2 regions of the Bacillus sp. z26 genome follow, and region 1 is predicted to be linked to the other one. Evidence: a T-box and tRNA genes for the amino acid it is inferred to sense, from the RefSeq annotation. Region 1 holds a T-box; the other holds one or more tRNA genes.

Evidence for each region. A T-box is a leader RNA that pairs with one kind of tRNA and senses whether it is charged. The one in region 1 lies ahead of leuS (leucine--tRNA ligase), so its partner is inferred to be a tRNA-Leu.
Region 2: it has a tRNA-Leu gene. The T-box ahead of leuS (leucine--tRNA ligase) is inferred to sense a tRNA for this amino acid. The anticodon was not compared.

What each region holds. Positions count from the first base shown of each region.
Region 1 is NZ_JBZFQM010000001.1:1,058,853-1,073,575, reverse strand. Features, by position in the region: gene mnmL (tRNA modification radical SAM protein MnmL/YtqA) at 1-946, opposite strand, end outside; gene AC4G3K_RS05010 (YtzC family protein) at 1,128-1,391, shown strand; gene AC4G3K_RS05005 (hypothetical protein) at 1,512-1,658, shown strand; T-box leader at 1,881-2,101, shown strand; gene leuS (leucine--tRNA ligase) at 2,179-4,590, shown strand; gene AC4G3K_RS04995 (rhodanese-like domain-containing protein) at 4,655-4,963, shown strand; gene AC4G3K_RS04990 (sporulation protein Cse60) at 5,022-5,207, shown strand; gene AC4G3K_RS04985 (VanZ family protein) at 5,402-5,923, opposite strand; gene AC4G3K_RS04980 (BaiN/RdsA family NAD(P)/FAD-dependent oxidoreductase) at 5,904-7,163, opposite strand; gene AC4G3K_RS04975 (putative polysaccharide biosynthesis protein) at 7,367-8,989, shown strand; gene AC4G3K_RS04970 (hypothetical protein) at 9,057-9,275, opposite strand; gene AC4G3K_RS04965 (pseudouridine synthase) at 9,347-10,078, shown strand; gene AC4G3K_RS04960 (DeoR family transcriptional regulator) at 10,119-10,340, opposite strand; gene pepV (dipeptidase PepV) at 10,732-12,141, shown strand; gene dat (D-amino-acid transaminase) at 12,166-13,020, shown strand; gene thpR (RNA 2',3'-cyclic phosphodiesterase) at 13,166-13,726, shown strand; gene AC4G3K_RS04940 (nuclease-related domain-containing protein) at 13,839-14,723, shown strand, end outside.
Region 2 is NZ_JBZFQM010000004.1:260,173-274,895, reverse strand. Features, by position in the region: gene AC4G3K_RS14515 (N-acetylmannosamine-6-phosphate 2-epimerase) at 1-183, shown strand, start outside; gene AC4G3K_RS14510 (MurR/RpiR family transcriptional regulator) at 212-1,018, shown strand; gene AC4G3K_RS14505 (YeiH family protein) at 1,280-2,308, opposite strand; gene AC4G3K_RS14500 (selenium metabolism-associated LysR family transcriptional regulator) at 2,449-3,366, shown strand; gene AC4G3K_RS14495 (sigma-54 interaction domain-containing protein) at 3,363-4,814, opposite strand; gene AC4G3K_RS14490 (iron-containing alcohol dehydrogenase) at 4,989-6,173, shown strand; gene xsc (sulfoacetaldehyde acetyltransferase) at 6,195-7,952, shown strand; gene AC4G3K_RS14480 (MFS transporter) at 8,103-9,437, shown strand; gene AC4G3K_RS14475 (cold-shock protein) at 9,974-10,174, shown strand; gene AC4G3K_RS14470 (pirin family protein) at 10,759-11,634, shown strand; gene AC4G3K_RS14465 (hypothetical protein) at 12,205-12,693, shown strand; tRNA gene AC4G3K_RS14460 (tRNA-Leu) at 13,049-13,130, shown strand; tRNA gene AC4G3K_RS14455 (tRNA-Gly) at 13,138-13,212, shown strand; tRNA gene AC4G3K_RS14450 (tRNA-Leu) at 13,227-13,315, shown strand; tRNA gene AC4G3K_RS14445 (tRNA-Arg) at 13,331-13,407, shown strand; tRNA gene AC4G3K_RS14440 (tRNA-Pro) at 13,416-13,492, shown strand; tRNA gene AC4G3K_RS14435 (tRNA-Ala) at 13,505-13,580, shown strand; tRNA gene AC4G3K_RS14430 (tRNA-Ser) at 13,699-13,791, shown strand; tRNA gene AC4G3K_RS14425 (tRNA-Asp) at 13,894-13,970, shown strand; tRNA gene AC4G3K_RS14420 (tRNA-Phe) at 13,987-14,062, shown strand; tRNA gene AC4G3K_RS14415 (tRNA-Thr) at 14,105-14,177, shown strand; tRNA gene AC4G3K_RS14410 (tRNA-Tyr) at 14,189-14,272, shown strand; tRNA gene AC4G3K_RS14405 (tRNA-Gly) at 14,356-14,429, shown strand; tRNA gene AC4G3K_RS14400 (tRNA-Asn) at 14,444-14,518, shown strand; tRNA gene AC4G3K_RS14395 (tRNA-Glu) at 14,522-14,593, shown strand.

The sequences.
Region 1 (14,723 bases):
TAGGTATATAGAACTTTCCTTGATAGCTATTACGGCGTTTCAATTCAGCATCAATGGCATTCAACACTTCCCATTTATTAACGCTCCACATCGGTCCAACCATTAAATCAATCGGTCCATCACCTGTAATACGATGGATAATCATCTCAGGAGGAAGAATTTCCAACTGATCACAGACAAGTTTGACATAATCATCGAATGATAAAAATTCAAGCATTCCTTTTTCATATTGTTTTACCATCGGAGTACCTTTTAACAGATGCAATAAGTGGATTTTAATCCCCTGAACATCGAGTTTAGCTACTTCTTTAGCTGTCTCCATCATCATTTCAGGAGTCTCAAGCGGTAAGCCATTTATAATATGGCTGCAAATGCGTATACCGTGTTTGCGGAGCTTGTTTACACCTTCTACATATGTTTGATAATCATGTGCACGGTTAATGATATTAGCCGTTTTTTCATGAACAGTTTGCAGGCCAAGCTCAACCCATAGGTATGTTCGTTCATTTAATTCTGCGAGATATTCTACGACATCATCAGGAAGACAATCCGGTCGAGTGGCAATGGATAAACCCACCACACCTTCCTCATTCATAACGGTTTCGAATTTCTCCCGTAATACTGGGGCGGGAGCATGGGTATTTGTATAAGCCTGGAAGTAGGCCATGTACTTGCCATCTTTCCATTTTTGGTGCATTTTTGCTTTTATATCGGCAAATTGTTTTTGCAAATCCTCGGCACGATTACCGGCAAAATCACCGGATCCTGCTGCACTGCAGAAGGTACAACCGCCAAATGCTACTGTACCGTCACGGTTTGGGCAATCAAATCCACCATCAAGAGCAACTTTAAATACTTTGTGGCCAAAATGATTGCGAAGATGATAATTCCATGTATGATAGCGTTTATCATCACTTGCATATTGAAAAGGGTTAACCTGACTCATTACAAAACCCCCTGTTTAGATTTCAAGAACATAAACTCCATTTTACCACGCTGATGTATACTTTCCAATTGACTATTATTAGCAGCTATTAAAATCACTAATCTTTTTAATTTCAAAGGGGCATAATGGATAATGGATGAGCTTTTGTAAACCAATCCAATGAAAAAAGGAGAGGGTATCTTTGGCTACACGAAAATCCATGGGTGAGTGTATGGAACGATGTGCTAATGCAATTGAATTCGCAGAAGAGCAATACAAGGAGTCTGCAAAACAGGAGCATTACAATGAAGCAGGATATACCGAGGCATTGGTCAGATTGGAAAACTCATTTAATGAGTTAGAGGCTATGGACGCCAATGCAAATGATCAACAGCGTGATATGTTGAACCGTATGAAAATACAGGTTCAGGATATTCAGCATGCAATGGTTGTGCGCAGACGCTAAGGGGGTATTCACTATGCGATAACGTTCTAAACATAATCATCCGCAAAAGACTCGTAATGGAATTAATAATCAAGATATCGAGGCCGGTAAGATCAAGATATTATAAAGAGGGCTAAGAAGATGAACGAAGCATCTGGAGGCCAACAAACTAAAGCAACAGTTCATCCAAAGCAATATAAAAAAACAGCAGGCACAGTCTATATGGCTGTGCTTGTTGGTTTTTTTGTAAGAGGTGAGTGGTGGGGGAATGCGGCGGAATCTAGCTGAACGACAAGAGAATAGAGCTGAATCTGACCGATTACCAGCCGAATGAAGGATTATTCCGTCCAAAACTGAGATTAATCCAGCCCCCAGTTTCCCCCTAACAATCACACATAAATTTTTATTAAACCTGTATAATAAAAGCTCATCTTGTCAATGATTGAAAAAACAGACTGAATGGACTTGAACTTTTTACCTGATTTACATACAATGTATGTATATATCTTCTAAATAACATTGATAGGGATCAGTAGTAATTGTGTTTCTTTTAGAGAGTTGACGGGTGGTGCAAGTCAACAGAGCACATTATGAACTCACCCTGGAGTTGCAGACCTGAACTAAAAGTAAGGTTTGCCGTATATCTGCGTTAAAGAGTTGAGCCGGATGCGAATGTGTGCATCAATCAGGGTGGTACCGCGGGAAGTTAATGACAGCCTCTCGTCCCTTTCGTAGGGATGAGTGGCTTTTTTTATTGTTTTAGAAGCTTTAGGTACAACAAATTTTAAACAATGTAGGAGGAATTAGGATGAGTTTCAATCATGTAGAGATTGAAAAGAAATGGCAATCTTATTGGGAAGAACACAAAACATTCAAAACGACTGATCATGTAGGAAAGCGTAAATTTTACGCTTTGGATATGTTTCCTTATCCATCAGGAGCTGGCCTTCATGTAGGGCATCCTGAAGGATATACTGCAACAGATATTCTATCTCGCATGAAACGTATGCAAGGATATAATGTACTTCATCCAATTGGCTGGGATGCATTTGGTTTGCCTGCGGAGCAGTACGCTCTTGATACAGGAAATGATCCGGAAGAGTTTACAGCTAAAAATATTGGCACATTCACGCGCCAGATTAAATCACTTGGATTCTCCTATGACTGGGACAGGGAAATCAATACGACTGATCCAGAGTACTATAAATGGACGCAATGGATTTTCTTGAAGCTATACGAAAAGGGACTTGCTTATATGGCTGAAATACCGGTTAACTGGTGTCCGGCACTGGGGACAGTTTTGGCTAATGAAGAAGTTATTGATGGAAAAAGTGAGCGAGGCGGACATCCAGTTATTCGTAAGCCTATGCGTCAATGGATATTGAGAATTACGGCGTATGCGGATCGTTTAATTGAGGACCTTGATGAATTGGATTGGCCTGAAAGCATTAAAGATATGCAACGTAACTGGATTGGACGTTCAGAAGGAGCATCTGTAACTTTTAAGATTAAGGATACAGAAGAATCCTATACGGTATTCACAACACGTCCAGATACATTGTTTGGGGCTACGTATTCTGTCTTGTCTCCTGAACATCCACTTGTGGATAAAATTACAACACCAGAGCAAAAAGAGGCTGTTGAAGCATATAAAAAGGAAATTCAATCTAAGAGCGATCTTGAGAGAACAGAGCTTTCTAAAGAGAAAACAGGTGTATTCACAGGAGCCTATGCTATCAATCCGGTAAATGGGGAAGAGATTCCAATCTGGATTGCTGATTATGTATTAATGAGCTATGGTACAGGTGCCATTATGGCAGTTCCGGCTCATGATGAACGTGACTATGAATTCGCTAAGAAATTTGAGTTGCCAATTCGTGAAGTTGTGGCAGGCGGGAATATTGAAAAAGAGGCTTATGCAGGAGAAGGAGAACATGTAAACTCTGAATTCTTGAATGGCTTAAATAAAGAAGAAGCAATTAGCAAAATGATCGATTGGCTTGAAGAAAAAGGAATCGGTGAGAAGAAAGTAACTTATCGCTTGCGTGACTGGAACTTCTCCCGTCAGCGTTATTGGGGAGAGCCTATTCCAATTATTCATTGGGAAGATGGTACGATGTCAGCTGTACCTGAATCTGAGCTTCCGCTTATGCTTCCGAAAACAACGGAAATTAAACCATCCGGTACAGGTGAATCTCCACTTGCCAATATTGAAGAGTGGGTAAATGTAGTGGACGAGAACGGCCGTAAAGGAAGACGCGAAACAAATACAATGCCTCAATGGGCGGGCAGCTGCTGGTACTTCCTGCGCTATATCGATCCGAAAAATCCAGAGGCAATCGCTGATCCTGAAAAGCTTAAGCATTGGATGCCGGTAGATACGTATATTGGTGGAGCGGAACATGCGGTACTTCACTTGCTTTATGCGAGATTCTGGTACAAATTCTTGTATGATATTGGTGTTGTTCCAACAAAGGAACCTTTCCAAAAGCTATTTAACCAAGGAATGATACTTGGGGAAAATAACGAAAAAATGAGTAAATCCAAAGGGAATGTAGTAAATCCGGATGATATCGTAGAAAGCCATGGGGCTGATACACTTCGTCTATATGAAATGTTCATGGGTCCGCTTGATGCATCGATTGCCTGGTCTGCAAACGGTCTTGACGGCTCCAGACGTTTCCTTGATCGTGTTTGGAGATTGTTTATCAACGATGACGGTACAGTAAATGATAAAATCACTGAATCCACTGATACTCATCTTGAGAAAATGTATCACCAAACTGTTAAAAAAGTAACGGAGGATTTGGAAGCTCTCCATTTTAATACAGCTATTTCACAGATGATGGTATTCATCAATGAAGCATATAAAGCGGAAATACTTCCAATTCAATATATGGAAGGCTTTGTGAAACTATTATCACCTATTTGTCCTCATATGACCGAAGAACTTTGGAGCAGACTTGGCAATAATGAAACACTTGCTTATGCTTCATGGCCTGCATATGATGAGTCCAAATTGGTTGATGATGAAATTGAAATTGTTATTCAAATAAACGGTAAAATGAGAGCTAAACTTCAGGTACCTGCCGGCATTACGAAAGAAGAGATGGAAAAAATCGTAATGGAAAATGGGAAGGTGCAAGAACAAATCGATGGCAAAACAATCCGCAAGGTGATTGCTGTTCCTGGAAAATTAGTTAATATCGTAGCAAATTAATGAATGTGGCCGTCTTACGATTATCATAAGCGTAAGGCGGCTTTTTAATAAGGGGGATTTTTAGATGGAAGATATAAAGATTATTAAACCGGAAGAGCTGCGGATAAGAATAGAAAATGGCGAAGAGTTATCCATCATTGATGTTCGGGAGGATTATGAAGTTATAAATGGAATGGTTCCCGGAGCAATTCAAATCAAAATGGGAGAAATACCAGATTGGCTTGGTGATCTTGATAAAGATATTGAACATATTCTCATCTGCCATGCAGGGGTCAGAAGTGAGGATGTAGCACACTATCTCAAGGAGAGAGGATACAAGGCAGCCTCTATGGAAGGCGGCATGATAAAATGGCAAGGGGAACTTGAATTCTGAATAGTATAAAAATAGAAAAACTCGGCAAAGATAGTTAAAAACAGGAGGTGTCTTTGCTGTGATCCAAGTAAAAATGTTTGATTATGAACACGAAAGAGATTTGGAAAAGGGTATGAACCATTTCCTTGAACATATAGATGATGACAGGATTGTAGATATCAAATATAATATTGCCGCTTTCGGTGAAGAGGATGAGGATGACCAAATATATTGTTTCAGTGCCATGGTCATTTATAAAAAATGAGTATAATAAAAGGGGTTTGATTCTTAGAGTCTTTTACCTATGAATGATTAGGTAAGCGATCTCATGAGTGCGCATTTCCTTGAAAATACGGCTATCTCCAATAAAAATTAAAAAACAGATAAAGAAACCAGTCCGTTTTCTCTATCTGTTTTTAATTATGGTCTGCTTCAACAGAATTCCTCTTGCCTACTGGTTTACTGGTCTACTGGTCTTTTAGATAGCTTGTAAATAAGCTTGAAAACCAGGTATCCGAAGAAACCGCCGACTGTATTTAATAGAATATCATCCACATCAAAACCACCGACATGAAACGTTAGCTGCATCGTCTCCACAAATAAAGAAAACAGGAAAGACAGAAAAGTAATAAGCAGAAAATTCCTTAGCTTTTTAAAGGCAATTGGCAGAAAAAATCCAAATGGCATAAAAGCGAGAACATTCCCGAATAGATTCGTGAACCATACTTTGAAGTGGAAGTAATCAGCAAAAGTGATGTACATATTGATCGTTTTAAAAGGAACAAGATTATAAGATTCTATTCTATCCTCTTGTCTGTAATATCCAAAAAACAACAGATAGGAAAGGATGGCTAAATAGAGTATAAATATGGTATAAATAAGCGGACTAAACAGCTTATTATTTTTAATCGTTTGGGCTATATCCTGCATATGCACCATCCTTTCTATTTCTTTTAAATACTCATTTTTTCCCTGCAGCATTTAACCCTGCTAAGCGGCCCGTAACTAAAGCTGAAGTAATATTATAGCCGCCCGTATATCCATGGATGTCCAAAATCTCTCCGCAGAAATATAGGCCATTCATTAATTTACTGGCCATAGTTTTGGGTTCAACTTCTTTAACGGAAATTCCACCGCCTGTTACAAAAGCCTTCTCTAAAGGAAGCGTACCATTGATGCGGACAGGGAACTTTTTAATATCGCTGCTTAAAGCACGCCATTTCTCATGAGCTATAGTAGCACCTTGTGCGGAGGGATCAATTTGATTCCGCTCTAATAAGTATAATAAATACCTTTCAGGCAATAGACCTTTTAAGCTGTTCTTTATTGCTTTTTTGTCGTCAGATTTAATTGTTTTAATAATCTGCTGAAATACTTGTTCTTCATTTAGGTCAGGCAGAGCATCGATTTGAACAATAACCTCTTTAAGGTTCCATTTTTTTAGAGCTTTGACAACGAATTGGCTGCATCTGAGAATACCTGGACCAGATAAACCAAAATGTGTGAAGATCATATCCATTCGATGGGTAATTAAAGCTTTTCCTTTAGGATTAAGCACACTGATCGCAACGTCGCGCAAGGAGAGACCCTGCAATGTTTTTTGTCTGATAAAATCCTCAGCAGACGTTAGAGGAACTTCAGTTGGGAACAACTCTGTTACAGTATGTCCGGCTTTTTCAGCCCAGGCATAGCCATCCCCAGTTGATCCTGTGTGCGGAACAGATTTACCGCCAACGGCAATGACAACGGAGTCTGTCTCTATGATCTCGCCTGCTCTAGTCTGTATGCCTATTACTTTGTCGGAATCATACAGAACATCTGCTACTGGTGAGTCAGTGCGTATATCGGTCCCCAATTCCTTTAGACGACTGAGCATCGCATCTACAACAGATTGGGCTTTATCATTAACTGGGAACATTCTGCCATGGTCTTCCTCTTTTAATTCGACTCCCAGGTTTTTGAAGAAGGAAATAATTCCTTCATTATCAAATTCAGAGAATGCTCCGTACAAAAACTTACCGTTTCCGGGAATATGCTTGATAATTTCATCAATTGGCAGGCGATTGGTTACATTGCACCGGCCGCCGCCTGAAATGGCCAGTTTTCGGCCGAGTTTGGTTCCTTTATCTAGAAGTAAAGTGGAAGCACCACTTTCAGCAGCCGCAATCGCAGCCATTAAACCGGAAGGGCCTCCTCCTATAATAATCACATCATATCTCATTATTCCATCTCATTTCTAAAACATGCTAATATGGTTCTATTATAAGTGATTTTACTAATAAGGCAAAAGTCGTGAACAAATTGATGTTCAATTGTCAAAAAGAGAAGAAAAGAGTAAACTACAAAATAGTGAACAAATATATATAAAGAATCATAAAAATATATTTCTTACAGATTAAGGGAAAGAGTGAAAGGGATTGTTACATGTCATCGAAACTTATTAGAGGAACTTTTATACTAACAATTGGTATGGTTTTATCAAAAATGCTTGGACTGTTATATGTTATTCCTTTTAATAAAATCGTAGGGACGGAAGGGATGGCATTATATGGTTTTGCGTATACACCCTATACCATTTTTATCAGTATAGCAACAGCAGGTATTCCTTTAGCAGTCGCTAAATTTGTTGCTAAATATAATGCGTTGGGTGAATATGCGGTAGGGCGCAAACTATTTGAATCGGGCCGCAAGATTATGATGTTGACGGGGATTGCAGCTTTTCTCCTTATGTATGTGAGCGCACCGGGACTTGCAGCCATGATGGATACACAAAAATATTCCATTGAGGAAGTTACATCAGTTATTCGAGCGGTAAGTTTTGCGCTTATTCTGGTACCGTCGCAAAGTTTACTGCGTGGTTTTTTCCAGGGATATGAGTCTATGGGGCCGACAGCCGTTTCGCAGGTTATAGAGCAAATCATTCGGATTGTTTTTATGCTGGCAGGTGCATATATCGTCCTAAATGTAATTGGCGGGGATGTCGTACAGGCTATGAGTGTGGCTACATTTTCAGCTTTTATCGGAGCAATATCCGGATTGATGGTTCTATTGTGGTATTGGAAAAAGCGGAAACGCCATCTCGATTTACTAATGAGTGAAGGGAATAATGAAATAGATATATCCCTTAAGGAAATCTATAAAGAAATCATCGTTTCCTCCATACCATTTATTTTCGTAGGATTGGCAATGCCTCTATTCCAGATGGTCGATACGGTTACATTTAACAGAGCAATGGTTTCAATTGGAGAACAAGGAACGACGGATGTGGCATTTGGCGTTTTGAATGTGACAACACAAAAGCTTGTCCTTATACCGATGACACTGGCTACGGCATTTTCACTGTCGATTGTTCCAAGTGTAACGAAATCATTTTTTGAAAAGAATTGGAAGCTTTACAAACAACAATTAACAGAAACATTCCAAACGCTGTTGTTTATCCTGATTCCGGCTGTTGTCGGTATAAGTGTGTTATCTGATAGCGTATATGGTTCGTTTTATGGATTTTTTGATTTAGGATCCGAAGTACTAAAGGTCTATGCGCCGGTTGCGATTCTATTTGCTTTATTTTCTGTTACAGCAGCGATCTTGCAGGGTATTAACCAACAACGCTTTACAGTCCTTAGTTTACTAACAGGAATACTTATAAAGCTAAGCCTCAATATCCCTTTAATAAAAATGTTTGAAACAAGGGGAGCGGTTTATGCCACTGCTATCGGCTATGCGGTCTGTACGTTGATCAATTTATATGTTATCTATTACTTTACTGGTTATCGAATTAAAAGCGTGCTGAGAAGAGCGTTATTATCACTCATATTTGCCTTAATTATGGCTCTTGTTATATGGGGACTGGATTATATGCTGGCTGAATGGGTTGGTTCAAAAGGCCAAATGGTTGCCGTCTTCAGGGTGGCGATTACTGTTCCAATAGGTGTTCTGATTTACTTTTACTTATCCGTGAAAAGTGGATTATTACATGTTATTTTCGGAGAGCGGACGGATGGATTGTTACGCAGGCTGAAATTGAATCGCTTCAGCAGAAGCAAATAATTAAACGATAATGTTGAAATCTTTTTTGGAAGGCCTGCTTATTTTTAAAAGCAGGCCATTCTAATAATTAGTACCGCATTCCAAGTGCCCGTTCTATGCGGGATACACGCCGATCAAGTCGTTCAAATTGTCGTTCCAGACGCTCAAAGCGGTTTTCAAGCCGATCTATACGGGCATTAACTCCACCTAAACCAGGAAATATGCCTCCTGGACCAGGAAACCCGGCTGGTTGAGGTAATTGCTGTCTATTATCATGATCGTAAGGGGGTTGTTGCTGATAATCCATAAATTTCGACCACTCCTTAATTTCATATTCAGCAACAGTCTATTCAAAAAAGAAAAATAGGTGATTTATAGATGAGAATTGATAAATTATTGGCAAACTCCGGTTATGGAAGCCGGAAAGAGGTTAAACAATTGCTTAAATCTGGTTCTGTTCTTTGTAATGAAGTGAAAGTAACCGATGCTAAAAAGCATGTCGATCCGGATAAAGATTTCATTACGGTTTATGGGGAGCAAGTTATCTATAAGGAATATATCTATCTGGTAATGAATAAACCGGCTGGATATATCTCTGCAACAGAAGACGAAAGGCTCGAAACTGTACTTGATTTATTGGAGCCGGAAGATGCAATCAAAAAGCCGTTTCCAGTTGGTAGATTGGACCGGGATACTGAAGGGCTGCTGGTTCTTACGAATGATGGGCATCTCGCTCATGAGGTACTTGCTCCTAAGAAACATGTTCCTAAAACCTATTACGCCATCATTCAAGGGAATGTAACCGAAGAAGATATTGAACAATTTGCCAATGGAGTTACGCTGGATGATGGGTATATAACGAAGCCTGGAAAATTAACGATCCTCTCAAGCGGTCTTAAATCAGAAATAGAAGTCATTATTACAGAAGGAAAATACCATCAGGTTAAACGGATGTTTGAAGCTGTAGGCAAAAAAGTAGTATATTTGAAAAGGATTAAGATGGGCGAGCTTAGCTTGGATGAAGGATTAGAACTAGGAGAGTATAGGGAAATGACAGACGAAGAGATCAGATTATTAAATACACGTACTCCGGAAAAAGAAGACCGTTAAAAAGCGGTCTTCTTTTTTTTAGGGAAAACTGTGTAAATCATTACGAAGTTAATTTTACTTTCTTTTGAGTGGTGGTCCACTTTCCACGACTGGGGCTGACAACAAGTTCGTTATAAGCCAACACATTTAAGTCCCTCTGAATAGTACGTGGAGTGATTCCAAATTCATCCACTAACTCCTGAGTTGTTACTGTACCGTTATGAACGATAAACATATAAATGGACTTAATTCTGGTAAGCATACGGTTTGTTGAAGGTTTCAAAAAACCACTCCTTATGGATAGTTTCCAATGGCAACATCATCTAACCTACAAGGTATAAAGGTTGTTAACCATCCCACTTCTTTAAGTAATCACTTATACAGCACTCCTTTATCGCAGTGGACTTCAAAAAGTTAGTCCTTCTAGTAATATAATACCCCTCTCCACATTTTAAATCCATAATTTACAATAAAATTAAATGAAAATTCATTTAACTAATATCTATTTTTGCAATGCAGATGCTATGACAATCTCTGTGAAATTTTTCATCCCTTCAATCTATATGATAGAGAAAACGCAGTGATATGGACCAACAAAAAATGCTAATCATGTGTAAATTAGCTATAATAACGGTAATGAGCACTATAAAAAAATAGAAATGAGGATACATTGAATGGAATTTAATTGGAAAAAAGAAGTGGAACTAAGAAAAAATGATTTGATTGCGGACACTCAAAAACTTCTCCGGATTAAAAGTACGCTTGATGAATCCACAGCAACTCCTGATATTCCTTTCGGTAAAGGAATAAAAGAAGCACTTGATTTTATGCTTCAGCTCGGAGGAAAAGATGGATTTGTTACTAAAAATATTGATAACTACGGAGCCCATTTGGAAATGGGGAGTGGAGATGAATTACTTGGTATTCTTGGACATTTAGATGTAGTACCTGAAGGAGAAGGTTGGACAAGCAACCCTTACTCAGCAGAAATCCGAGATGGAAAAATATTTGCGCGCGGTGCTATCGATGATAAAGGTCCCACCATGGCTGCTTATTATGCTATGAAGATCATGAAAGATCTGGGAATTGATTTAAACAAAAGGGTTCGATTAATTTTGGGGACAGATGAAGAAAGTGATTGGCGCTGTATGGATCATTACTTCGAAAAAGAAGAAATGCCAACAGTTGGATTTGTGCCAGATGCAGATTTTCCAATTATCTATGCTGAGAAAGGAATAGCCGATTTCACCTTGGACATGATACCCAAAAAAGCAACTGCTGATTCCTTAGTGGTAAAAAGTTTTGAAGCAGGTCAGCGTTTTAATATGGTCCCTGAATCAGCAAAGGCAATCATTTCTCTAAATTCCGATGAAGCAAACGAATGGAAAGAAAAATTTCAACTTTACCTGAAAGAAAACGATTTAAAAGGTTCGTATACTGGTTCAAACGAGGAATTAACATTTATAGTCGAAGGGATTTCTGTACATGGTATGGAACCTGATTTTGGACTAAATGCAGGTCTTAAGCTAGCGGATTTTCTTTTCACTATGCCTTTACAAGGGGATGACCGTGTATTTTTCGAGTTCATCCATCAGTATTTAAGCGGTGAATCTAGAGGGAAAAAGCTGGGAGTTGCTTACTCTGATGATATTACCGGAGATTTAACAATCAATTATGGAATCATTGCCTATAAAAATGGGCAGTTCGGTAAGATTGCTTTTAATTTGCGCTATCCTGTTACATATGATTTTGAGAATGGATGGAAAACAATTGAACAGATTGCTGCCAAGCACCAGTTTACAGTCAATATGAAAACCCATTTGGGGCCTCACCATGTTGATTCTAAAAGCGAATTGGTTAAAACATTGCAAAAAATTTATCAGGAACATACTGGTGAGGAACCAGAATTACTGGCTATTGGCGGCGGAACGTATGCACGTGCGTTGAAAAATGCAGTCGCTTTTGGTCCTTTATTTCCTGGGAGAGAAGATGTAGCTCATCAAAAAGACGAATACATCATGATTGATGATTTATTAAAAGCAACAGCTATGTATGCACAAGCCATCTACGAATTAACAAGATAATCTAACACAAGGGGAGCTGGGGAAATGGATTATATTGTTTACAATGGCACACTTTCAAAAAGAGAAACGATTGCAATTGATATAGAAGATCGGGGCTATCAATTTGGTGATGGTATTTACGAAGTTATTCGTGTTTATAATGGAAAGTTATTTGCATGGGAGGGGCATAGTCGGCGTTTATATGTGAGTGCGCAAAAAATTAGTATAACGATTCCCTACAGCTCCGAGCAGGTTAAAGAGATTCTAGAAGAGCTGGTCTCAAAAAACGGATTACATTCAGGTACAATATACCTTCAATTTAGCCGGGGAGTATCACCGAGGAATCATGCTTTTCCAGGTAAAGACGTACCACCGACATTTGTAGCCTATACAAGAGAATCTGACCGCCCATCACTACTGATGGAATCGGGGGTTGAAGCCTGTATTATTGATGATAAACGTTGGCTTCATTGTGACATCAAAAGTTTAAATCTTCTTGGCAATATCCTCGCTTATGAAGATGCCGTTAGGCGAGGGTGTAGGGAAGCTATTTTACACAGAGATGGGATCGTAACAGAAGGCAGTCATACGAATGTATCAATCATTGTGAATGGCACACTGATTACACATCCTGCAAATAATTTGATTTTAAATGGAATTACCAGGCAGATGGTTTTGACACTTTGTGAGGATCTTTCGATTCCCTATAAAGAAAGGACATTTACGACAGAGGAATTATTGTCTGCAGATGAGGTTTTTTTGACCAGTACTACATTAGAAATTACACCTATTGTGAAGATCAATGGCCAAGTGGTTGGGAAAGAGACATATGGTACAACAAGAAAGCTTCAAGAAGCTTTTCTTGTTGAAATAGAGAAAGAATGTGGAGAACTGAAGTAAAGTGAAAAGAGTTTGGGGAATAATATCCCTGAACTCTTTTCATATGGAAGCAACTTTCAGACAAGGATGAAAATTTATTCTAAACTGTCAAAACAGTTAAAATAGCAGAGCTACCATTATGTTAAAATATAGGGGAGATGAACCGATGAATAGACAGAACCACTATTTTTTTGCGATTGAGTTACCTAGTGAAGTAAAAGAAGGGTTGAGTCATTGGGCCGATGAATTAAGTCGTACCTATTCATACAAAAGTTGGGTTCATCCGAGTGATTATCATATTACATTAGCCTTTCTCGGCAGTGCATCTCAGGAATTACTGGAGAATGCTGTACAACAAATGCAAACTGGGGTTAAACATCATACTTCATTCCCGCTAACCATAACAGGATTGGGTACTTTTGGCGTTGAGAAAAGACCAAGAATCCTATGGGCGGGGATGAGGAAGCAGTTGTCTTTATATGAAATGCAGAAGGATGTATGGCATGTCTGCTCAGAGATCGGTTTCAAGCTGGATACAAAGCCATTTAATCCTCATATCACGATAGCGAGAAAATGTCTTGAAGATATGGACAGAGATCGTTTTGGACAGGTTGAAAAATCTCTCCCTGTCCTACCGGAATTTAGGGTACAACATCTTGTACTTTATCAAACTAATAGCCACTCTGTTCCTAAATACGAACCTATTGTACGTTTTCCATTGACATAAAGGCATAATGATTAATTAGATCAATATTATTTGTGAAAGCTTTACAGCCTATTATCCAAATCATTTTAGTCAAAAAAGACAAAAAGAAAAAAAGAGCATGGGGGAAAACGGGATGGCACAATTAATTAAACTGCAGGATTATGTATCCCGTTACGAACAGGATATTTATCATTATTCTTCTCAGTTTGTACGTTTAAAAAACCAACAGTGGACCAAATTGAAAAAAGCCTATGAAAATAGCGATATTAATGATTGGATAATTGGTGCTGAGAATTCTGACTCCGATGGAAAACAGAATGAACCAGTTAGAAAAAGTCAGCTATCGGAAAAGTTCATGAAAATTTTTAATAGAGTAAAGGGGATAGAGTCTGTCTCTCTTCAGGAAGTACATACGACTGAAAAACCTGAACAGGAACTGGGGCGATTTTTAAAATCCATTCCACGTACAGAAAATGATCTAAAACAGCAATTTTTAGACCGGATTTTTCATTTTCAGCTTAAATGGGCCAGTTCTACCCTAAGAGAAAAATCCGTAGTTAATGCCAATTATATACATGACCAAAAGCTGCGCTATTTTTTGCAACGCTTTCCTGATAATTGCTTAATTCTATACAAGCCGGTCTTCCAGTTTGAAAATGCATCGGTTGAATTGGATATCCTGGTGATGACACCTACAGAAATATGGTGTTTAACATTTCTTGAAGCGGAAGAGGATGCTGTATTTCTGGCGGAAAAAGGAAGGTTCTGGACCAGAAGACATCATAATCGGGTTGATAAAAAAGTATTGAATCCGTATATATCCATAAATCGTATGGAGCAAATCATTAACCGGATTTTGAGCAGTAAGGGAATCGATATGCCGATCAGGAAAGGAATCCTTTGCCGTAATGGGTATATTGATGATGTAAATGCCATACATACAGAGATGATGATTGATAAGCGTTCTTATCCAAAATGGTTTGAAGGTATGCGCAATAATCAGTCTCCTATTAAGAAC
Region 2 (14,723 bases), on a different contig from region 1:
TTTGTCAAAACAGTCTTAAAAAATGTCTCGATCCCTGTCATTGCTGAAGGAAATGTTATCACTCCTGAAATGGCGGCAAGGGTACTTGACCTGGGGGCTTACTCCGTTGTAGTCGGGGGAGCAATCACTCGGCCGCAGCAAATAACAAGTCGCTTTGTTGAAGAAATAAATAGGGGTTGTTGACCAATATTTAGGGTGGAAGGAGTCATCGATGGTTACGCTCTTGAAGGAAATTCAATCGAAATATTCTTCATTCTCCGATAAAGAAAAAGGTTTAGCTGATTTTTTGCTTTCTTCGTCATCAGAAGCTTCCAAGTGCACGATCAAAGAAATAGCAGAAAAGACGAATGTATCCGTTGCAACGATCACACGTTTCTGTAGAAAAGTATCCTGTAAAAATTTCGTGGAATTAAAAATGAATCTAGCAAGAGAAACGCGCCATGAAGATACAGAAGATATGGATTCCAAAATAAGAGGTCAGTATATGGATGTAATCCGCGATATACAAGGTCTTAACAGTCGGAAATCAATAATGAAAGCACTCAAATTAGTTACAAATGCTAAGCGAATTTTTATCTATGGTTTAGGAAGTTCGGGACTTGCCGCACAGGAATTAAACTACCGATTGAGTAGGATGGGTTTTGCCAGTGAAGCTGTAACCGATCCACATTTAATGATTATTAGAAGTACTTTATTAAAAAAAGGGGATTTGCTATTAGCTATTTCACGTTCTGGACAAACCCGAGAGTTAATCTCATCTGTTAATGAAGCGAAGAAAAAAGATGTTAAATTAATCTCTCTAACGGCTTATGACCATACATATCTAACAAAATTATCGGATGAAGTGCTATGGACCGTCCATCCCGTTCGCAACGCCTACTTGTCAACCGGTCTTGATTTAAGTGCACTTTACCTCATCGATTTAATTAGTATGCATTTCCTGGAGGATCCAAATAGGAAAAAAATCTACCAAGAGACCATTTCTGCAGTATCGTCTGAAACCCATATTAATAATTGATTATAGAGAAGTTTAAAATACTCCACCTTAGAGAGGCGATTTGTTAAAAATCAGCCTACTTAGGAGGAGTATTTTATTTGTAAAAAGATACTTATATTAATAAACTGTCCCAGTACTTTTATTATCAAGGGTGTTATTTTTGCCCTTTTTTAAGAACAATGTTCAAAGTTAAGTGTCTACTAATCACATTTAGTTTTAAAGAAGGATTAATGTCCTCATTTGTTGAACTCTTTATTGTAGTAAAGCGAATGCAAAAGATTATTAAATGGAGAAAAATGAAACAATGGAAAGCAATACAGAGGTAATAAAAATCGCTATAAGTGGTTTTAATGCCTTAGAACGCATAGCTTGGAAACTCACGTTTAAACCGAGACCAACCATTGCCATTGTCAGGATATAAGTTGTGAAATTGTTAATAATGTTATAAAAAGAATCAGGAATAATTATATATTCTCCCAAAATGAAACTATTGATTAAACTCATAGCAATAAATCCAAGTAAGAACCAAGGAAATTCTATTTTGGAGTTAATATTGTTAGATTTTTTTCGACTGTTTATCCAAAAAATCAAGAGATAGCAAAATGGTATTAATAATAAGACTCGGCTTAATTTGGCCAAAAGAGCAATAGCCATTGCATCTTGACTAGCCGGAGCTGTAGCTAAAGCAACATGAGCTATTTCATGCAAGCTGGCACCACTCCATATTCCATAGTCTAAGTCGGGTAGGGGAATTATAGGCCGAAGGAATGTGTATAAGACAGCAAAAAAAGTTCCAACTAACGCAATAATACCAATCCCCATAGCTGTATCTTCTTCTTTGCTTTTCAAAATTGGGGATACAGCGGCAATTGCTGCTGCGCCACATATACCTGTTCCTACAGCTAATAACAAGGATAATGACATGTCTGCTTTCAACCACTTAGCAAGGAGTATAGTAATTATCAGAGCAAAGGCGATGGTAATAATACCACGCAAGATCAGTGGCATACCTTGATTGAAGATTATATTTATATTTAATTTTAAACCATACAGAATGATTGCAAACCTTAATAGTTTTTTTGATGAAAATTCGATTCCTTTTCTGATCTTTTCTGGATAATTCCAAATTTGTCTATACACAATGGCTATAATTATTGAACAGGCCAGTGGACCCATTAGATTAAATCCACTAATTTTAGATAAACCTAATCCTAATAAAGCTATAAAAAAAGTAAATCCAATACCACCGACCATTTGAAACATGGGATAAGTGCTATGCTGCTGACGTTTTTCTAATGGGGATTGTGACATTAAGCATTCCTCCTTTAAGTAGCTACAGATAAAATGTAGCTTAATTAAAGATAGCATAGAAATATATACGTCATTTATTTAGAATTTTCATATGTTTTATACATTTTTATTATAGATCATCTTTTAAAGGGGGAGTATATATGAACTTTGAGGATTTAAAAATATTTCATACATTAGCTAAAAAGAGGAATTTCTCAGAAACAGCTAAATCATTACATATGACTCAGCCGAATGTTAGTTTACATATTAGAAGATTAGAAGAACATTTAGGTGTAAAATTATTTGAAAGAACAACCAAAAAGGTATATTTAACACCTATAGGAAAAGTGTTATTCAGTTCATCTGAATTAATATTAAGACAGATTCATTCAACAAAAAAAGAGATTGAAATATTATCTAACACAATTCAAGGGACATTGATCATTGGTGCAAGTTTAACAGTAGGAGAATATATTTTACCTTACTTATTTGGAGAATTTGTGAAAATTCATCCTAATATTAGCTTGAAATTAAAACTTAATAATTCTGCACAGATTATTACAAAACTTAAAGATTCAGAGATACATCTTGGTTTTATTGAATCTATGCTGAAATATCCTGATTTTAAGCAAGAAGCTTTTCTAGAAGACGAGTTAATTATCATCACATCTCCCCATAATTCATTAATAGAGACTGACTATATAACAACTGACCAACTTTTTTCTCTTCCTTTTATTATGAGAGAGCAGGGATCCGGGACAAGACAAGTGATTGAAGAAAAACTAAAGGAAAATAATCTGGATCCCTCAAAGTTAAACATTGTATTGGAACTGGAAAGCACTGAGTCTATTAAATCTGCCGTTGAATCAATTACAGGCATTTCGATTATTTCCCATTCAGCTGTAAGAAAAGAATTAGCTTTAAATACTTTGAAACAATTGCATATTAAAGATATAACGATGAGGCGAAATTTTTATATGTTATATGATGAACATTATTTAAGTCTTACTGCTGATATATTTGTGAAGTTTCTGAAAGAAAATATTTGTAGTTTACCTAACCCACAGATATCTATTTAATAGGTTATATTCAATCGTCGCATTTTTCTTATTAAACTGGAATGATCAATTTTTAGTTGTTGAGCAGCTGAACGAATGCTGCTTGTACTTTTCAATGTACTAATTATAATTTCTTTCTCATATTGTTCAAGGGCTGATTTAAGACTAATTTCTTTTGATAGTAAATGGGGAAGCTGATCTGAAAACACATCATCGCTAATTAACGGCATTTCTAAATTCCAATTTTCTCTTATATTATCGGGAAGATCAGCAGGTCCAACCTGTGAAGTAAGCGTTGAGATAATTACATATTCAATTACATTTCTTAATTCTCTAACGTTACCTGGCCAATCGTATTCAATTAGCTTGTTCATAGTTTCAGGTAAAATTTGTTTTGTCAGTTTGTATTTGTTACAAAACTCATCTTTGAATTGTTCCACCAGTGGAGGGATATCATCTTTTCTGGACCTTAGCGGTGGTATCTTCAATTGAACCACATTAATTCTGTACCATAGGTCTAACCTGAACTTCTTTTCACGGATTAATCTTTCTAGATTTTGATTTGTTGAGCAAATTAATCTAAACGATAGATTGATAGGTTTAGTAGATCCGATACGAGTGATGCTTTTTTCTTGTAATACACGAAGTAACTTTACTTGAAATTGAATGGGCATTTCTCCAATTTCGTCTAGTAATATTGTTCCATTGTTTGCTTGTTCAAAAAATCCGGGTTTCCCTTCCTTTTTAGCGCCAGTAAAGGATCCACCTGTAAATCCAAACATCTCAGATTCAAAGAGTTCGTTTGGAATAGCAGAACAATTCACCTTTATAAAGGGTTGGTTGGATTTGGAGCTTAATTGATGTATTAAGTTAGCTAATACTTCTTTACCTGTTCCGGAATCGCCTGTAATCAAAATATTCGTTGGAAATTGAGATATTTGTTCGATTTTTTGATATAACATTTTCATCTGTGGGCTATTGTATATTATATAAAAGTCTGTTTGGTTATAGAGTGTATTTGAGGTGTTGTTATTAATATGATGAGAATCTAGAAGCTGTTTTTGTAAATGATAAAGATAGCTGATATCGCGGACGCTAGTAACGACCATTGAAACTTTTTGATTTTTATCAAGAATAGGGTTTGCTGTCACAACAAAATATTTCTGTTGTTTTATTTGTTGTATTATAGTTGTCTTTTTTTTTGTATCTAATGCTATTGTGGCGGCAGATTTGTCAAAGTATTGATTTAATACAAGGTCGGTGATATTTCTATTTATTACCTCTTTTTTTGATATCCCTGTCATTTCTTCGTATGCTTTGTTCACTTCAATTACTATACCTTCATCGTTGACCACAAACAAACCATCTGAAGAATACTGAACGATGGAATGGAGAATTTCGTTTAAAGATTGTAATTTAATTAACTCATCAGATTTTCTACTATCACCTACATTATATTCATCTATCAAAGCTTACCTCCTCTATATTTTTCGGTGGTGAAATAAAACACCGTTATGGTGGCGTTTCAACACCAGTATCCTTAATTATAAATAGAAAACTCTTGTTAAACAAGAAGATTAAAGTTGGCATGATAATTGCATTATATATAGTTGTAACCAAATATTTTTGAAAGGAGGATTAGGATGGTGAAGAATGTTTTAAGATTAGATCTACCTGGTCAAATCCATTTAGGAGCAAACAGTATAAATTCTCTAGGAAGTATGGTGTTACAGGCTGGTGGAACAAGAGTATTAGTTATTATGGATACATTTCTGACAAGACCTGAAATTAGCTTAGACACAAAAGTAAAGGAGATATTAATCTCGGATAAAATTGAAAGCGCTATCTTTAGTTCGTATTCCGGTGAACCTACAACTGAACATGTAAGTAATGCGCTTCTTGTACTAAGGGAATTCAATGGAGATTGTATTGTATCCATCGGTGGAGGAAGTGCAATTGATATTGGAAAAGCTGTTGCTTTATTTAGCTGTAACGAAAATCTTGATTGGATTGATATTGTAAAGAAACCTTACCTTAAGAGATTACCTTTATTAGCAATTCCTACTACCGCAGGAACAGGTTCTGAAGCTACAAAAATAATGGTTATAACCGATACTGATTTGAATATTAAAATGAATCCAGGTCATCCTCACCTCATACCGGATATAGCAATTCTTGATCCGGAACTTACTTTAAGTCTTCCTAAGAACTTTACAGCTTATACAGGTCTTGATGCCTTAAGTCATGCAATGGAAGCATTTGTATCTACTAATTCAACCATTATGACAGAACCATTTGCTCTAGAGGCAATTGAAAGAATTGGTAATTCATTGCCTGTTATTTATGAAAATGGCAATAACATTGAAGCTAGGCAAAATATGCTTCTTGGTAGTTGTTATGCAGGAATTGCTTTTTCTAATGCTTCAACAAATCTAGCGCATGCAGCTGGTCGGCCATTAGGTGCGCGTTTTCATATACCTCATGGATTAAGTGTCGCTCTCCTGATGCCATTTGTAGTTGAATATGGACTTGATTCAGCTAGTGATAAGTATGCAGATATTGCAATAGCGTTAGGAGCTGATCCGAGTTTGAGTAAGGAAGACTTAGCTGTAAAAACATTAGACATCCTTCATAACTATAATGACATATTCAATATATGGGAAGATGGCAAAAAGTATATAGATGTTGATGACTTAAGAAGGAATATTACATTGTTGGGGAAAGATGCGATATCTGGGAATGGAATTCTAACAAATATTAAAGTGCCAAAGCAAGAAGATGTTCATGATTTATTTTATAAATTAGCTGATAAACTATCAAGTTTATAAATCAATTTAGGAGGAGTTTGTATGAAAGTAAAAAATAGGGAAGTTAAAGCTACTAAATTAAAAATGACGCCTAGTGAAGCAATTGTAGAAACATTGTTAAAAGAAGGAATTACCCATATTTCTGGGATATTAGGTTCTGCATTTATGGATATGCTGGATCTTTTGCCAACTGCAGGTATTCGTTTTATCGGAGTAAGACATGAACAAAGCGCTGCACATATGGAGGATGGATATGCACGAGTATCGGGGAAAGTAGGAGTAGTTATTGGGCAAAATGGTCCAGGAATTACTAATATGGTTACATCTGTTGCTGCAGCAAATCAAGCGCATACTCCGATGGTCGTTATTTCGCCTTCTGCAGGCACTCCTACTGTTGGATGGGATGGATTTCAAGAATGTGACCAAGTCTCAATATTCAAGGCTATTACAAAAGAAACAGTTCGAGTCACACATCCGAGTAGAGTAGCAGATTGTTTAAGAACAGCATTTCGAATTGCTTATGCAGAGAGGGGACCTGTTTTATTTGATATTCCTAGGGATTACTTCTACGGTGAGGTTGAAGATTTTATATTAGAACCCCATCAATACCGTGTAGATTCTCGGGGTGCAGGATCTATCGAAAGTATTGAGCAGGCTGCTAAGATTTTAGCGGAAGCAGAGTATCCGGTTATCATATCAGGACGAGGAACAGTGGATTCAAATGGAATTGAGCAGGTTAAGATGATAGCGGAATATTTATCAGCTCCTGTTGCTGTATCATACATGCATAATGATGCGTTTCCGAATAATCATCCCCAATTTGTTGGACCAATTGGATATATGGGATCTAAAGCTGCAATGAATACTTTGAAAAAGGCTGATGTTGTATTGGCAATAGGAACACGTCTATCAGTGTTTGGGACGTTACCTTGCTACGATATAGATTATTTTCCTAAGGAAGCAAAGATTATACAGGTTGATATTAATCCAAGAAATATTGGAAGGACACATCCTGTCGAGGTTGGTATTATAGGGGATGCAAGAGAAGCGAGTAAAGCACTTTTTCAACAGATTAAAGAAGTAACTTCTCCAATAATAGACCAAAGTAAATTAGCTGATTTGAAAGCTGTTAAAGAAAAGTGGGATAAAGAATTGGTGGACCTAGCCATGGTTGAAGGGAATCCAATAAATCCACGTAGGGCACTATTAGAGTTAATAAATGTACTTCCTGAAGATACAATAGTAACAACTGATATTGGCAATGTTTCTTCAACAGCTAATGCCTATTTAAAATTTAATCAACCAAGAAAGCATATAGCAGCTTTAACATTCGGAAATACAGGGTTTGCTTATCCGACAGCTTTGGGTGCCAAACTAGCTCGTCCTGACTGTCCGGTAGTAGCTATTGTTGGTGATGGTGCATGGGGAATGAGTCTACATGAAGTGAGTACAGCAGTGGAAGAAGATATCCCTGTTGTTGCCTGTGTATTTAATAATGGTGCATGGTGTGCAGAAAAGAAGAATCAAGTTGATTTTTACAACAATCGATTTGTTGGGGCTGATATTCAAAACCCTGATTTTGCTGAAGTTGCTAAATCAATGGGAGCTGCAGGAGTAAGAGTAGATAGAGCTGAAGATATAGGTCCGAAATTATTGGAAGCAATTAAATCCAATAAACCTACTGTTCTGGATATTCAGGTTGATGGAACACAACTTGCTCCACCATTTAGAAAAGATGCATTAAAGATGCCTACTAGATTATTAGAGAAATATTCTCATCTAGATCATAAAAACTGGTAATTTTATATTCATCGCTGGGGTAGGGGAAGTTTCTCAAACCCCAGTTCCAGTCTTTTTTTTAACACGTTAAGAAAGCGCTTTCTTAATTTAATTCAATAAATCTATTATCTATTTTCAGTCAAATATAAATTTTGTATTGGAGGGAAATAAATGAATAATGTGAAAAGTTCACTTAAACGTGTTGTTGTCTCTAGTTTAATTGGTTCTACAATTGAGTGGTATGATTTCTTTCTATATGGTGTCGTAGCTGGTCTTGTATTTAATAAACTATACTTTCCATCAGATGATCCTTTTGTATCTACTATACTAGCATATGCAACATTTGCAGTTGGTTTTATAGCCAGACCATTAGGCGGGATTATTTTTGGGCATTTTGGAGACAAAGTTGGCCGTAAAAGTATGCTAATATTAACGCTAACAATAATGGGTGTGAGCACGGCTCTCATAGCAGTGATACCAACATATGATCAGATTGGTATTCTAGCACCTATCTCATTAGTTGTTCTTCGTATTATTCAAGGTATAGGTTTGGGCGGAGAATGGGGAGGGGCTGTATTAATGGCTTTTGAGCATGCTCCTAAAAAGAAGAGAGGATTATATGCCAGTATACCTCAAATTGGGTTGTCACTAGGGTTGTTGCTTTCTTCAGGTGTGGTTGCTATTCTCTCTTCAGTAATGTTAGATGGAGCATTCATGAGCTGGGGATGGAGAGTTGCATTTGGATTAAGCACCATACTAATTATTTTAGGATTTTGGATTCGATTAAATGTTTCAGAATCACCTGAATTTAAAGTCGTAAAGAATGAAAATGCGGAAACTAGCGTGCCATTTAAAGAAATGTGGAAAGGAAATGTTGGTAAAATTTTTGCGGGTATGGGTGCGCGTTATATCGATGGAGTATTCTTTAATATAATGGCAGTCTTTTCTCTTACTTACCTGACTACTTATATAGAAATTACTCGAACAGCTGCATTAATAGGTGTATCTATAGCAGCATTTGTAATGTGCTTCTTCATTCCTTTATTTGGGCATATTTCAGATAAAGTTGGAAGAACAAAGACATTTTTTTATGGAAGCATGATTACTGGTTTTTCCGCAATGCCGGCCTTTTGGTTAATGAGCAATAGTGACGGGAATTTATTAATAATATGGCCATCTATCTTAATACCATTTGGTATTCTGTATGCGAGTGTTTATGGACCTGAGGCAGCGTTATTTGCAGAACTTTTTGATGTGAAGGTTAGATACTCAGGTATGTCATTTGTTTATCAATTTTCAGGAATCTTTGCAAGTGGAATTACCCCAATGATTGCAGCTTCTTTAATGGAATTTAATAATGGATCGCCCCTACTAATGACTCTATATGTAGCTTTCGCAGGCGTTGTAAGTGCTATATCTGTTTATTGGATTCATAAAAATAACAAAAGGGTACCTACTTTTCCACAGATTAATGATAATGAACAAGAAAGTAAAAATTTAATATAAATTTATAGGAAATGGATTAAATAGAAGATAAAGATAGTAACTCACTATAAATCAATTGAATATTCAAATATCTATACTCTGAAAACAGATGGGGGATTAACCTTCTTCTGTTTTTATTTAGTTTATTGTAATGGCTCAAATTGATTTCTTTATATGGATGACGTTATGTAACTGCAACCATCCTAATTCGAGAAGGAATAAATCCAAAGATAGTGAGTGAATTGTTGAGCCATTCTAATATAGGGATTACATTGGGTATATCATAACTGATTTGGATATGCAGAGGGAAAGAACAAGTTTGTTGAAGGTATATTTAATTAAATCTTCTTTGATTAAAAATAGAATACCAATGAATAAATTGTAAAGATGAAAGGGAAGAGTCTTATAATTTGCTATTTTTATATATGTCTGTTATTCTAAAGAAGAATTATTTTTGTTCGGCGGTTTCAGATTGAGAAACGATTTTGATTTTCGTCTAAAGTATTTGAGCAGGGATAGTAACACATTGTGTGGAAACACACTAGGAGGCAACAATTATGGAACAAGGTAAAGTGAAATGGTTTAATGCAGATAAAGGTTTTGGATTTATTGAACGTGAAGACGGAGAAGACGTATTCGTACATTTCTCAGCGATCCAAAGCGATGGTTTCAAATCTTTAGACGAAGGTCAAAGTGTAACGTTTGAAGTAGAACAAGGACAACGTGGCCCACAAGCTACAAACGTTCAAAAAGCTTAATAATAGCTAATGATAGACCCTACATTTGTAGGGTCTATTTTTGTATGTAAGCAATTTGGTCAATAAAAATAAAACCCAGGATTATATTGTAACTTTTCGATGATGAATCGGAATATTATGGTAATATATTTGTAGTAAGATAGAAGGATTTAAATAAGAGGAATAGTAATAGATTCTGAAATAAAAGAAGTTTGAAGGAAAAGCATTTGGTGAAGAAACCATCGCAAAATACGCGAGCTCGTTCAAAGGGTTTTAAATTGCAAGAACCAAATGTCTTTCAACAGAAACTACCTTATAGAATATTGAAATGATCGTTGATGAACTCTTGAGGAATTCCGATTTAATCTATGGGGGAAACAGCCTAATTAATTGCAAATTTGCTAATTAGAGCTAAAAGAAAGATATCAAATAACAAATTTAGGGTAATTAAACACGGATACTGTTCAATGATCTTTTCTGTTTTGAAGAGAATAAGGTTGTTTAAGAGACCAATTGAATTAAGTAAAGTAGTTGAAGCTGCACGAAAATTAATTTATTCATATGTTTAATAGGACTGTGGATTAATTCCAAAAGGAGGTATTGAAATGTCTAATGAGTCAACATTTCAGAGAGAAGTAAAAGATTTTTGGTATCCAGAATACAACAAAAATGGATATCCTCATGTTCAACAAGGAATGATTTTAAATCCTGAGAGGAATGAGGAATTTTCCCCGTTTATTCTAATGGCTGAAGACTGGTTTAAGCGTGGAACCTTCTCCGACCATCCCCACAGAGGCTTTCAAACTATAACGTATGTTATTGATGGAAGGCTTGAACATATAGATAATGCAGGGGGGTATAGTATTTTAGATGCTGGTGATGCCCAATACATGAATGCCGGTTGGGCAGCTAGGCATGCGGAAGAGGCTTTTGACGATGATCTTATTCATACCTTACAGCTATGGCTGAATCTGCCGAAAAGTCTGAAGCATACAGAAACAAGTTATCAAAATATCTATGTCGAGGATGCTCCTGTTGTGAACTTTGAAGGGGGTTACATTCGAGTTTACTCAGGTGATATTGCAGAGGTAACAGGACCTATGAATAGTTTGGTTCCTATTACGATGACAGAAATTAGCCTCCGTGAAGGGGCTGAATACACACATGTTTTGCCTAAGAATCATAATTCATTCTTGTATATGTTGGCGGGGGAGATGGAGTTCGGAGAAAGTAAGACAAAGATAGCTAAAACAGGGGCGGCTACCCTATCCTTTAATGAGGAAGGCTCAGATTCTAACTCAAGTGAATTAAAAATAAAAGCACTATCCCGTTCCAAAGTATTGATTTATTCAGGCGTCCCTATCCGGGAAGAAATAGCATTTGGTGGACCATTTGTAATGAATACTCAGGAAGAAATCAGGGAGGCGTTCCGTGATTATCAACGCGGATTATTTGGACCACCTGCTGTAAAAAAGAAATAAAATATATTTTTAAACAAACACCAGATGGATAATAAACATCTGGTGTTTTGTATGGTTTGTAAACGTATATACGTATAGTATCGTGGCGTTGATCGAAGATGGATTAATGTCTTTTTGTGTTGTGGAAGTATAGGGGCAGCATTCCTGTAATGAATGAAATGAGCAAAAATCGCCGTGACCAGTATTAATTAAAAGGTATATCTACCTTCAAAAGTAAAACCATCTTTTATTATTGGTCCATATAATTTAAAAAAATCCATGCTTCTATTTCCCATGATTCTTATGAAGATGTGCCGGAGCAAGTAATCACTAGGGTGTTCAATACCATCATAGAAAGCGGGGAGATGCATCTGCTTGTTTTTGTGGAAAAGAAGGCGGCTACCACAGTAAAACAGATATTTGAAGTCAAAAATATCTGAGGCATTCCCCGCTTCGGTTTTGAAGGAGTATCCGAATGTCATTGCCATCGCCGAGAAGCTACGCTTGGAGGAACTTCCATGATTTAGTAGAATAGAAGAAAATAAGCCGGGTGGGGAATGTTCCCGACGGTCTCTTTTGGAGGGGAATGACATGGTTGGTATAAAAACGGTGAATCTTGACGGCGAAGCAATCTATATTTTTAATAGTGCGATTTATATATTGGAAACTCCATCCACAGTTTCATTGGAGCTCGACCTCATCGTGAGCGAGGTAGCCTTAAAGAAATATAGCAACCGCGAGAGCATCATCGCTGAAATCGAGCTGACCGATAACCGAGTAATCAGCTCATTCATGTACATAAAATCAATTCCTGGCCGTCTCCCGCAGTTGAACTTGAATTGTGGGGTCGATGGTCCCTATGAGTACCAGGGCCTTGTTCATATCAATGAGAACGAGACCAATTTTCCTGATATTGAGAAGGGGATTTCCCTTGCCGACATCAGGAAAGTCGAGATGCCTGATGAAAAAATCACCCTTAAGCTCACACTGCCAATTGACCAGGTCGAATGGCTTCGTGGGAAAAAAACAAAAGAACTCAACCAGATATTTAAAGCTATTCTCTATGACCAGATGAATTAAATATACCTTTTATACTAGAATTGGTATCTATATTTCTAATGGTGCTAGGAATAGCACTCTTACCGTTTCAAACAGTAAAATGATAGTTATGTCTTTCTAAGATAATTTAAAAATAAAAGGCATATTAAGGATTAAGCAAGGGTTCTAACACCCTATGATGATAGATGTATTCATGGAAGTTCAATCTTTTGATATAGGAAGAAAAATAAATCAATATTACCATATATTACTTGTTGAAATATAGATAAATACATAATAGAATAATAAAGCAGTCAACGAGAGGGTTTGATATTAATCAATTAGAAGCTTGAGGATTGAAGGTATGAGTCCATCATGGCTTACCATTTATAAACATGCGGGTGTGGCGGAATTGGCAGACGCACCAGACTTAGGATCTGGCGCCTTACGGCGTGGGGGTTCGACTCCCTTCACCCGCACTTATATGCGGAAGTAGTTCAGTGGTAGAACACCACCTTGCCAAGGTGGGGGTCGCGGGTTCGAATCCCGTCTTCCGCTCCAATGCCAATTGATATGCCGGGGTGGCGGAATTGGCAGACGCACAGGACTTAAAATCCTGCGGTAGGTGACTACCGTGCCGGTTCGAGACCGGCCCTCGGCACCAGTTACTTGCAAAAATGCGCCCGTAGCTCAATTGGATAGAGCGTTTGACTACGGATCAAAAGGTTAGGGGTTCGACTCCTCTCGGGCGCGCCATTTCTTTGCGGGAAGTAGCTCAGCTTGGTAGAGCACTTGGTTTGGGACCAAGGGGTCGCAGGTTCGAATCCTGTCTTCCCGACCATTTTAAAATTATGGGGCCTTAGCTCAGCTGGGAGAGCGCCTGCTTTGCACGCAGGAGGTCAGCGGTTCGATCCCGCTAGGCTCCACCATCACTTACTTAAAACCCAATAGGATTTTGATTTTGACGATGTAGCTCAGCTGGTTAGAGGAGATGGTTCATAACCGTCCAGTTGCAGATTCGAGTCTTACATGATCCACAACCTATATGGAGGAATACCCAAGTCTGGCTGAAGGGACCGGTCTTGAAAACCGGGAGGCGGGTTAAACCGCGCGGGGGTTCGAATCCCTCTTCCTCCGCCATATATTATCTAAGCAATATATATATCGTTGCGGGGTGTAGCAGTCTGGTAACTTGTAGGGTTCATAAGTCGCAGCTTCAAATATTATTCGCACAATAAAAATGGTCCGGTAGTTCAGTTGGTTAGAATGCCTGCCTGTCACGCAGGAGGTCGCGGGTTCGAGTCCCGTCCGGACCGCCATTTACATAATGAAGTTGGCTCAGTAGCTCAGTCGGTAGAGCAAAGGACTGAAAATCCTTGTGTCGGCGGTTCGATTCCGTCCTGAGCCACCATTATAAATTAAAATTTTAATGATAAAATTATTTAAGTGTTATGCCGGTGTAGCTCAATTGGTAGAGCAACTGACTTGTAATCAGTAGGTTGGGGGTTCAAGTCCTCTTGCCGGCACTCTAATAATCGGAGGGGTAGCGAAGTGGCTAAACGCGGCGGACTGTAAATCCGCTCCTTCGGGTTCGGCAGTTCGAATCTGCCCCCCTCCACCATTCATTATAGGGGCATAGTGGTTATGCATCGGATTTTAGTTCCGACATTCGTGGATTTGATTTTTATCAGCCATACCATACATGCGGGTGTAGTTTAGTGGTAAAACCTCAGCCTTCCAAGCTGATGATGAGGGTTCGATTCCCTTCACCCGCTCCAAAAAATATTATTATTCCGCAGTAGCTCAGTGGTAGAGCACTCGGCTGTTAACCGAGCGGTCGTAGGTTCGAATCCTACCTGCGGAGCCATTTGGCCTCTTGGTCAAGCGGTTAAGACACCGCCCTTTCACGGCGGTAACACGGGTTCGAATCCCGTAGGGGTCATAAAACCATGTACAAATGTACATGGTTTTTTTCTATTCGCCACAATCTTCTCATATCTGTTGACCTTCAAACTTTTATCTTTGGTGGGACCTACGGATTATTATCAGATTTTAATGGTAAAAGTTGAGAG